3 linked regions of the Butyrivibrio fibrisolvens genome follow. The protein of the gene in region 1 interacts with the protein of each later gene in a pairwise test. Links are inferred from orthologs where the notes say so. Each region holds a gene or a part of one and is shown on either strand. Other genes may lie near its edges.

Evidence for each region.
Region 2: the proteins of ftsZ (region 1) and I7804_RS01320 interact in binary tests that used the Escherichia coli proteins (3 or more experiments, as listed by UniProt). The link is inferred for Butyrivibrio fibrisolvens from one-to-one orthologs.
Region 3: the proteins of ftsZ (region 1) and rlmN interact in binary tests that used the Escherichia coli proteins (3 or more experiments, as listed by UniProt). The link is inferred for Butyrivibrio fibrisolvens from one-to-one orthologs.

The regions. Positions count from the first base shown.
Region 1 is NZ_CP065800.1:3,506,786-3,509,950, reverse strand. Bases 143-3,043 are described here. They hold ftsZ (cell division protein FtsZ), read left to right. Parts: upstream 143-892; coding sequence 893-2,194; downstream 2,195-3,043. Other genes in these bases: I7804_RS14620 (ABC transporter substrate-binding protein), read left to right, coding at 2,888-3,043; nrdR (transcriptional regulator NrdR), read left to right, coding at 2,287-2,757; I7804_RS14635 (cell division protein FtsQ/DivIB), read left to right, coding at 143-761. Outside these bases: more of I7804_RS14635, read left to right, coding at 1-142; more of I7804_RS14620, read left to right, coding at 3,044-3,165. UniProt on the Escherichia coli protein: Essential cell division protein that forms a contractile ring structure (Z ring) at the future cell division site. The regulation of the ring assembly controls the timing and the location of cell division.
Region 2 is NZ_CP065800.1:327,973-331,103, reverse strand. What follows is about bases 87-2,953. They hold I7804_RS01320 (rod shape-determining protein), read left to right. Parts: upstream 87-958; coding sequence 959-1,948; downstream 1,949-2,953. Other genes in these bases: I7804_RS01315 (flagellar hook-basal body protein), read left to right, coding at 2,077-2,904; uvrA (excinuclease ABC subunit UvrA), read left to right, coding at 87-589. Also shown: more of uvrA, read left to right, coding at 1-86; I7804_RS01310 (flagellar hook-basal body protein), read left to right, coding at 2,957-3,131. UniProt on the Escherichia coli protein: Forms membrane-associated dynamic filaments that are essential for cell shape determination. Acts by regulating cell wall synthesis and cell elongation, and thus cell shape.
Region 3 is NZ_CP065800.1:1,854,758-1,857,917, forward strand. The notes cover bases 87-2,982. They hold rlmN (23S rRNA (adenine(2503)-C(2))-methyltransferase RlmN), read left to right. Parts: upstream 87-941; coding sequence 942-2,024; downstream 2,025-2,982. Other genes in these bases: rsmB (16S rRNA (cytosine(967)-C(5))-methyltransferase RsmB), read left to right, coding at 87-760; I7804_RS07655 (Stp1/IreP family PP2C-type Ser/Thr phosphatase), read left to right, coding at 2,073-2,813; pknB (Stk1 family PASTA domain-containing Ser/Thr kinase), read left to right, coding at 2,810-2,982. In the rest of the region: more of rsmB, read left to right, coding at 1-86; more of pknB, read left to right, coding at 2,983-3,160.

The DNA.
Region 1 (3,165 bases):
CAAAGAAACCCAAGATATCACTATATGATATGTTGAGGCTTCACAAAAGTATCCTGATACTGGTGATGACAATTGCAGTCATAGCCCTCTTAGGAGTAGGTGTTATAGAGTATATAAGGTCTCACTACAGGGTACAGACAGTCAATGTATCCGGTAATACTTATTATAGCGATGAACAGATTCAGGATATGGTGATGAACGGTATGTTCTCTCATAACTCATTGTTTCTGGGATTCAAGTATCATGATAAGTCTATTACTGATATACCTTTTATAGAAAAGATAACAATAGATATAAAGTCTGCTGACACCATCGATATACATGTGTACGAAAAAGCGTTGGCAGGATGTATCAGTTATCTTGAAAGTTATATGTATTTTGACAGAGAAGGAATCATAGTTGAAAGCTCGTCTCAGCTTCTTGAAGGGGTTCCTGTTGTAAGAGGACTAAAATATGACAGCGTAGTTATCTTAAAACCTCTTCCTGTGGAAGATAATGAAGTTTTTGCAGAGATCCTTGATCTGACACAGTTACTGTCCAAATACAATCTACAGGCAGATCAGATGTATTTTGATTCTGTATATAATGTGTATCTTTATTTTGACAATATTGAAGTTGCTATGGGATCAAAGAAAAATATTGACGAAAAAGTGATACAATTACCTTATATCCTTCCTTCTTTGGAAGGGAAAAAGGGAACGCTTCATCTTGAAGACTATGATGAGAATACTGATTCAGTCAGATTTGAGGAAGCGACGTAGGTTGGAAAATGAAGTATTTTCTAGCTGTTAAATTACTGATAATATTAAAAAGATAGTTGCGAAATCCCCTAAAAAATCGTATGATATATAAATGGTAGGGTTTTAAAACTGGACGTGAAGGAGGAGTTGTTTTGCTGGAAATCAAGTCGAATGAGGCTGAAGCTGCGTGCAAAATCATCGTAGTCGGAGTTGGTGGTGCAGGCAACAATGCTGTTAATAGAATGGTTGACGAGAACGTTACCGGTGTCGAGTTTATCGGCATGAATACAGATAAGCAGGCTCTTCAATTATGTAAGGCACCAAAACTTCTGCAGATCGGAGAGAAGCTCACTAAAGGATTGGGAGCTGGTGCTAAACCTGAAGTTGGAGAGAAAGCTGCAGAAGAGAGCGTAGAGGATATCAACAGTGCTATTAAGGGCGCTGATATGGTATTCGTTACATGCGGAATGGGAGGCGGAACCGGAACAGGTGCTGCTCCTATAGTTGCTAAGGCAGCTAAAGATATGGGAATTCTTACGGTTGGTATTGTTACAAAGCCTTTCAGCTTTGAAGCACGTACCAGAATGCAGAATGCCCTTATGGGAATTGAAAATCTTAAGAATAACGTAGATACTCTTATTGTTATCCCGAATGATAAATTATTACAGATAGTAGACCGTCGTACATCTATGCCCGATGCTCTTAAGAAGGCTGACGAAGTCCTTCAGCAGGCTGTTCAGGGTATTACCGATCTTATCAATGTACCTGGTCTTATCAACCTTGACTTTGCTGACGTACAGACAGCTATGAAGGGCAAGGGTATCGCACATATCGGTATTGGTACAGGAACAGGCGATCACAAGGCTGCAGATGCTGTTAAGCTTGCTGTTGAAAGTCCTCTTCTTGATACTACTATTTCCGGTGCATCTGATGTTATCATCAATGTATCCGGTGATATCGGCCTTGCTGATGCATCTGATGCTGCAAGTTATGTTCAGGAACTTGCCGGTGAGAGAGCCAATATCATCTTTGGTGCTGTATATGATCAGTCTCAGTCTGATACATGCAACATCACAGTTATTGCTACAGGAATTGAAGATCGTGCTCAGGCTATGAATATATCCAAAGCCGCTCCTGCAGAGAATAGACAGGCTGCTAATCAGACACCTGTTCAGATGCAGGGTGCTGCGAATGTGACTCCCAGACCACAGGTTTCACAGCCATTTGTAAGACCAATGCAGCCTGCATCTATACCTCAGCCAAGGCCTTTTGTTAATCCTCAGGCTATGGCACCTCAGGTACAGCCTGCTGTACAGCAGCCTACACCTGTTGAGCCTTCGGTTGAAGCAGAGGCACCTACAACATCAAGAACTTTTTTCCGCAGTGATAGCAGTGTAAGGTCTACTGTAGAACCTAAGTCGCTTAAAATTCCTGAGTTTTTACAGAAGAAATAAATATCAGCGAATCAGTTAACAATTTAAACGCTTCAGGTGCCTGCATCTGAAGCGTTTTTCGGAATTAATATCATCAAAGGGAGGACACTGTTATGAAATGCCCGTTTTGCGGTAAAGACGAAACCAGAGTAATCGATTCCCGTCCGGCTGACGACAACACATCTATAAGACGTAGACGTATTTGTGACTCCTGTGGCAAGCGTTTTACAACTTATGAAAAGGTTGAAACGATTCCAATTATCATTATTAAAAAAGACAATAACAGAGAACCATATGACAGATCTAAGATAGAAGCAGGTATTCTGAGGGCTTGTCATAAAAGACCTGTCAGTGCGGAGCAGATCACAAAGCTTGTGGACAGCGTAGAAGCAGAGATCTTCAATATGGAGAAGCGTGAGATCAAAAGCCGTGAGATTGGTGAACTTGTTATGAACAAGATGAAAGATCTTGAGCCTGTAGCTTATGTCAGATTTGCATCTGTATATCGTGAGTTCAAGGATATCAACACATTCATGGATGAGCTTAAGGATGTAATGAACAAAGAGGCCCCCGGTAAGGCCTGATAAACCTTGAATACATCTGTATAGATAAGCTTTATTGGTATTACAATGGCAACAAGATTGAGTTTAGGATTAGCACTAATACTGTGATCAAAAGTATTAGTGAAGATATATGATTAAAAGGAGTGATATTATGAAAAAGAAAGTTTGGTCAGGTAACATGCTGCGAAGGGGAGTTGCAGCTGTTTGCACACTGACAATGGCAGCTGCTATGCTTGCAGGTTGCGCCAAGAAGGATGATGAGACAGGATCACAGAATGCTCAGGAATCACAGAATGCTCAGGAGGGCACGCAGGAGACCAGCAGCGTTGATTCTGATGAAGTGTTCACTGTAGGTATTCCTCAGGATCTTGACAGCCTTGATCCCCACATAGCACAGTCAGCAGGAACCAGAGAAGTACTGTTCAATAT
Region 2 (3,131 bases), 3.2 Mb from region 1 along the record:
TGGTATCGTGAAGATAGAGATGCATTTTTTACCTGATGTATACGTGCCATGCGAAGTCTGCGGAGGTAAGCGCTATAACAGAGAAACTCTGGAAGTCAGATATAAGGGCAAAAATATCTATGATGTACTTGATATGACTGTAGAAGAAGCTCTGGAGTTTTTTAAGAATGTACCTAAGATACATAAGAAGATACAGACTCTCTATGATGTAGGTCTTGGTTATGTCAAACTCGGTCAGCCATCTACAGAACTCTCAGGTGGTGAAGCTCAGCGTATAAAGCTTGCAACAGAGCTTTCAAGGACCAGTACAGGTAAGACTATCTACATTCTGGATGAGCCAACAACAGGTCTTCATTTTGCAGATGTAGCAAAGCTTGTAGATATACTTCAAAAGCTTGTGGAGCAGGGCAATTCTGTAGTAGTTATAGAACACAATCTTGATGTTATCAAAACTGCTGACTACATAATAGATCTGGGCCCTGAAGGCGGTGCCAAGGGAGGTACTATAGTAGCCAAGGGAACACCAGAACAGGTTGCCAAAGTTAAGGAGTCATATACAGGACATTATATTGCCAAGATGCTCAAATGAATGTAAGGGTTAATATTGAGCGCAGTTATTCCGATATACACAACGTAGAATAATATTCGTTTTTAAAGATTTTATTTTTGAAAACTGTATATCGGAAGCTGCGCATGGATGCGGGAGCACAGATGAAAAGGAACTTCAACGAAAGTAAAAGTTGTCAATGAAAATTTTTACTTTTAAGGCTAAGTCAAGGCCTGAAGTAGCTTAGATGTGCTACCGCTATATTTTTTTCAATTAGCCTGTTTTCAAAATGAGTCTGTTAGTTTATAATACTTTGTGAATTATACGCTTTATAGTTTAACAAAGATAACAACTCGCATAAGCGATAACAATAACAATAACAGACTTTAAGCAAATTGAAAGGACTTATCCATGCAGTATACAGATATCGGAATTGATTTAGGAACAGCAAGTATTCTTGTTTATATAAGAGGAAAGGGCGTAGTACTTAAGGAGCCCTCTGTTGTAGCATATGACAGAGATACAGACCAGATTCTTACATTTGGTGAAGATGCACGTCAGATGCTCGGCCGTACACCCGGCAACATCGTAGCAGTTCGTCCTCTTCGTCAGGGTGTTATCAGTGATTACCAGATCACAGAGCAGATGATGAAGCACTTCATAACTAAGGCTCTCGGACGTAGAATCTATCGTAAACCTCTTATCGCTGTATGCGTTCCTTCAGGTGTAACTGAAGTTGAGCGTAAGGCCGTAGAAGATGCTACACGTATGGCAGGTGCCAGAGACGTTCGCATCATCGAAGAGCCTATAGCAGCAGCTATCGGTGCAGGTATCGATATCATTAAGCCATGCGGCAATATGATCGTAGATATAGGTGGTGGTACAACAGATATCGCAGTTATCTCTCTTGGCGGTACAGTTGTATCTACATCAGTTAAGATCGCAGGCGATGACTTTGATGAAGCTATCGTCCGTTATATGAGAAAGAAGCACAATCTTCTCATCGGTGAAAGAACCGCAGAAGATATCAAAATCCGCGTAGGAAGTGCATATCCACGTCCTGAAGCAGATTATATGGATGTGCGTGGACGAAATCTTGTTACAGGTCTTCCTAAGACTGTCAAGATCAGTTCAGAAGAAACAGAAGAGGCATTGAGAGAACCTACAACACAGATAGTAGAAGCTATCCATGGTGTACTTGAGAAGACTCCTCCGGAACTTGCAGCAGATATTGCAGATCGTGGTATCGTGCTTACAGGTGGTGGATCACTTCTTAGAGGTCTTGAAGACCTTATCGCTGCTAAGACAGGCATCAACACCATGACAGCCGAGGATCCGATGACAGCTGTTGCTATCGGAACCGGTAAATATGTTGAGTTCCTCAGCGGTGCAGTAAAATAATCCGGTAAAGTACCGGGATAACTTTAACCAAGCCTCCTTCTGCAGTTTTTATAAGGGTATGGAGTTTGAAGGACTTAAAAGTCCTGATGATTCCAGACACAGGGTGCAGGCGCAAGGAGGCTTGTTATATGGTTAAAGGACTGTACACTGCATGGACAGCGATGGTCAATGAACAGCATCGCATGGACGTGGCTACAAACAATCTGGCTAATGCCAATACTAATGGTTACAAAAAAGAGGGTTCAACCCAGCAGACATTCGATTCTCAGCTGGCCCTCAAGATCAAGGATACATCTGAGCCCGGCTCTTATCCTAGGAGACTTGGTCGTATCGTTCCCGGTGTAAAGACCGGAGAGGACTATACAGACTGGTCTGAAGGACCTATGAAGTCCACAGGCAATACCTGGGATCTGGCAATTTCGGGCAAAGGCTTTTTCGCCATAGATTATACCAGTGCTCACAATAATATAGCGGGTCATACTCAAGGGCAGCAGACTGTCATGTATACAAGGGATGGAAGCTTTACATTAACAGCTGACGGCGCGCTTGTTACGCATGACGGAGACTTTGTTCTTGATACAGAAGGCCAGCATATAGAAGTCGATCCTACCAAGAAACATGCTGTCAATGTCAAAGGTCAGGTACTTGAATTCACCGGAGATGGTGCAGATGAGACAAGCGAAGTGGTCGCAACCATCGGACTTTTTGATTTTGAAGATTATGATGCTCTTTATAAATACGGTGAGAATCTGTATGAACCCACAGATGTTGCGGTTCGTATCGACAATGCAACCGGAAGTATCAATGCAGGATTTTTAGAGCAATCTAATGTCTCAGTAGTTGATGAAATGGTGTCGATAATAAATATACAAAGACATTATGAAGCAGCATCAACTATGATCCAGACAGCAAATGAAACACTCAAAACAGCAACTACCGACCTTGGAAGGTTGTAAACTGCAGCACAATGGGAATACGCATAAATAGTATTTCAGAAAAGAGGTAATTATGGTACGCAGCTTATGGTCAGCCGCAACAGGCATGAATGCTCAGCAGACAAATGTAGATACGATCGCCAATAACCTTGCGAACGTTAATACAACAGGATTTAAAGCTCAGCAGGCAGAGTTTAAGTCCCTTCTCTATCAGGATCTCAATTCTGTGACAACAACTGCCAATGGCG
Region 3 (3,160 bases), 1.7 Mb from region 1 along the record:
CAAGCAGCATGAACTTCTGCCATATGCATATGAGCTGACACACACAGATAATATCCAGTATCTGCCAGGTTATGAAGAAGGCAACTGGATGGTTCAGGACGTTAGCTCGATGCTTGTAAGTGAAGTTGCAGGCCTTAAAAAAGGAGATGTCGTAATAGATGTGTGCAGTGCTCCCGGAGGTAAAGCCTTGCATGCTGCAGCTAAGCTTGCAGCATTGGAAAAAAACGCTGAGCCCTGTGACGAAAAACCTCATGTCTATTCCCGGGATCTTACTGGCTTTAAGACAAGAATAATCGAGGAAAATGTTGATAGAATGGGGCTTTCTGATATCGTGACTGTTGAAGTTCATGATGCTTTGGAACATGATGAAGCTTTTGAAAATAAAGCTGACGTTCTGTACTGCGATCTGCCATGTTCAGGTCTTGGAATTATAGGAAGAAAGGCCGATATAAAGTATGGAGCATCCCAAAAGTCACTTAAATCGCTCTCTTGTTTACAGCAAAAGATCCTTGAAAATGTCTGGAATTATGTAAAACCGGGCGGAATCATGATGTATTCGACCTGTACTATCAACCCTTATGAGAATGAGAAGATGGTTGATTATATCTGTGAGAATCTGCCCTTTGAAAGAGTGGATATTACTATGTCTGTTCCTTCTGCGCTTAGAAATGAAGAAAGCCTTTCAAAAGGATACCTTCAGCTTCTGCCTGGAGTATACGATACAGACGGATTCTTTTTGGCTAAGCTTAGAAGAGTCTGAATACATGATCTGATATCCAGAACATAATAAGATTGTGATATGAATACAAGCGATTAGTTAAGAATATCAGCTTTAAAGTAATATAGAATAGAAGAGGTAAGTTAAGGATATCAGCTTTAAAGTAATATAGAATAATGGGATTAAAAGTAATATGAGCATTATCCCAAAATAGGAAAAAGTAATGAATGATAGTAATATAGACAACAACATAGATAACAAAATATCAGATACACTTCCTGATATAAAATCAATGCCTCTTCCAGAGCTTACACAAGCTATCATAAGCCTTGGCGAACCTAAGTTTCGTGCCAAGCAGCTTTATGAATGGATGCACAAAAAGATGGCAGGAAGCTATGATGAGATGACCAATATACCAAAGTCTCTCAAAGAAAAGCTTAAAGTTTCGTATTCCTATACATCGCTAAAAGTAGTAGATGTTCAGGAATCTAAGCTTGATGAGACCAAGAAATTTCTCTTCGGACTTTCTGATGGCAATGTCATCGAAAGCGTATTTATGAAGTATAAGTTTGGTTGTAGCGTATGTATATCATCTCAGGTTGGATGCCGTATGGGATGCAGATTCTGTGCTTCTACTATAGACGGCGTAGTAAGATCCTTGATGCCAGGAGAGATGCTGGATCAGATATATGCAATTTCCAGGATCACAGGACAGAAGATATCTCACGTAGTAGTAATGGGTTCAGGTGAGCCACTTGATAACTATGACAATCTACTGGTATTTATACGTATGCTTACAGGTGAAGATGGTATGAACATGAGTCAGAGGAATCTGACTGTGTCTACATGCGGCCTTGTTCCTAAGATCAGAGAGCTTGCAGGAGAACATTTTTCTATCAATCTTGCCCTGTCTTTACATGCTTCAAATCAGGAGAAGAGACAGAAACTTATGCCTATAGCCAATAAGTATGAGCTTTCTGATGTTATTGATGCCTGTCGCTATTATTTTAATGAAACCGGAAGACAGCTTACATTTGAGTATTCGCTTGTAGCCGGAGTTAATGATACTACGGAAGATGCCCAGAAACTGTCAGAACTTTTAAAAGGTCTTAATGCAATAGTAAACCTTATCCCTGTAAATCCTATCAAAGAGCGTGACTTTGCGGCTCCGACACGGGAGAATGCCCTTGCTTTCAAAAATAAACTTGAAAAAAGCGGAATAAATGTTACTATAAGAAGGGAAATGGGCAGGGATATTGACGGTGCATGCGGACAGCTTCGCAGAAGACACCTTAACGAAAATTGACCTGCTAATTTTAATCTCGGCTCAATTACGGCCGGATGGAGGAGTATCTTGATCAAATCGTTTTCCATAACTGACATTGGAAAAGAACGCGAGCTGAACCAGGATTATGTATTTGAATCCCAAGAGAGAATTGGAAATCTGTCCAATCTCTTTATTGTTGCCGATGGTATGGGAGGACATAATGCAGGAGATTATGCGTCACGTTTCAGTGTGAATAAAATAGTTGAAGGAATAGAAGGCTCTTTTGAACAGAGCCCTGTTAAGATTCTGAATCAGTCTATACAGAATGCTAATGCCAAGCTTCGCCGCGTTGCAGAAGAAGATATTAGTATGAAAGGTATGGGAACGACTCTTGTCGCAGCTACTATAATGGGACATTTTCTGCAGGTAGCCAATATCGGAGACAGCAGATTATATATCATAAATGGCGATAATATCAGACAGATTACCAGAGACCATTCTCTTGTTGAAGAGATGGTCAGAATGGGTGGTATCGACAGAGAAGCTGCGCGTAATCACATTGACAAGAATATAATAACCAGAGCTGTAGGAGCTACAGACAAACTGGATATCGACTTTTTCCAGGAAGAGATTAATGCTGGCGATATTATACTGATGTGTTCAGATGGTCTTACCAATATGCTGAGCGATGATGCAATCAGGGATATAGTCAACAGGCAGGGTGAGATAGAGGATAAGGCCCGAGTACTTGTAAATGCTGCCAATGAGAATGGTGGTAAAGACAACATTTCAGTTATCCTTATTGAAATCTCGGAGGAAGATAGATGATTAGAATCGGGATGATCATCGGCGACCGCTATGAAATTCAGGAAAAAATCGGAACTGGCGGAATGTCCGATGTATACAGAGCACTTGATCATAAATTAAATCGTCCTGTTGCAGTCAAGGTACTGAAGCAGGAATTTTCAGAGAACCAGAATTTTGTACAGAAGTTTCGTTCTGAAGCACAGGCAGCAGCTGGCCTGATGCATCCAAATATTGTCAATGTCTATGATGTAGGCAATGATAAGGGAGTCTACTACTTCGTAATGGAGCTTGTAGATGGAATAACTTTAAAGAAATATATTGAAAAGAAATCAAGACTTACAGTCAAGGAAGCTGTAAGTATAGGAATA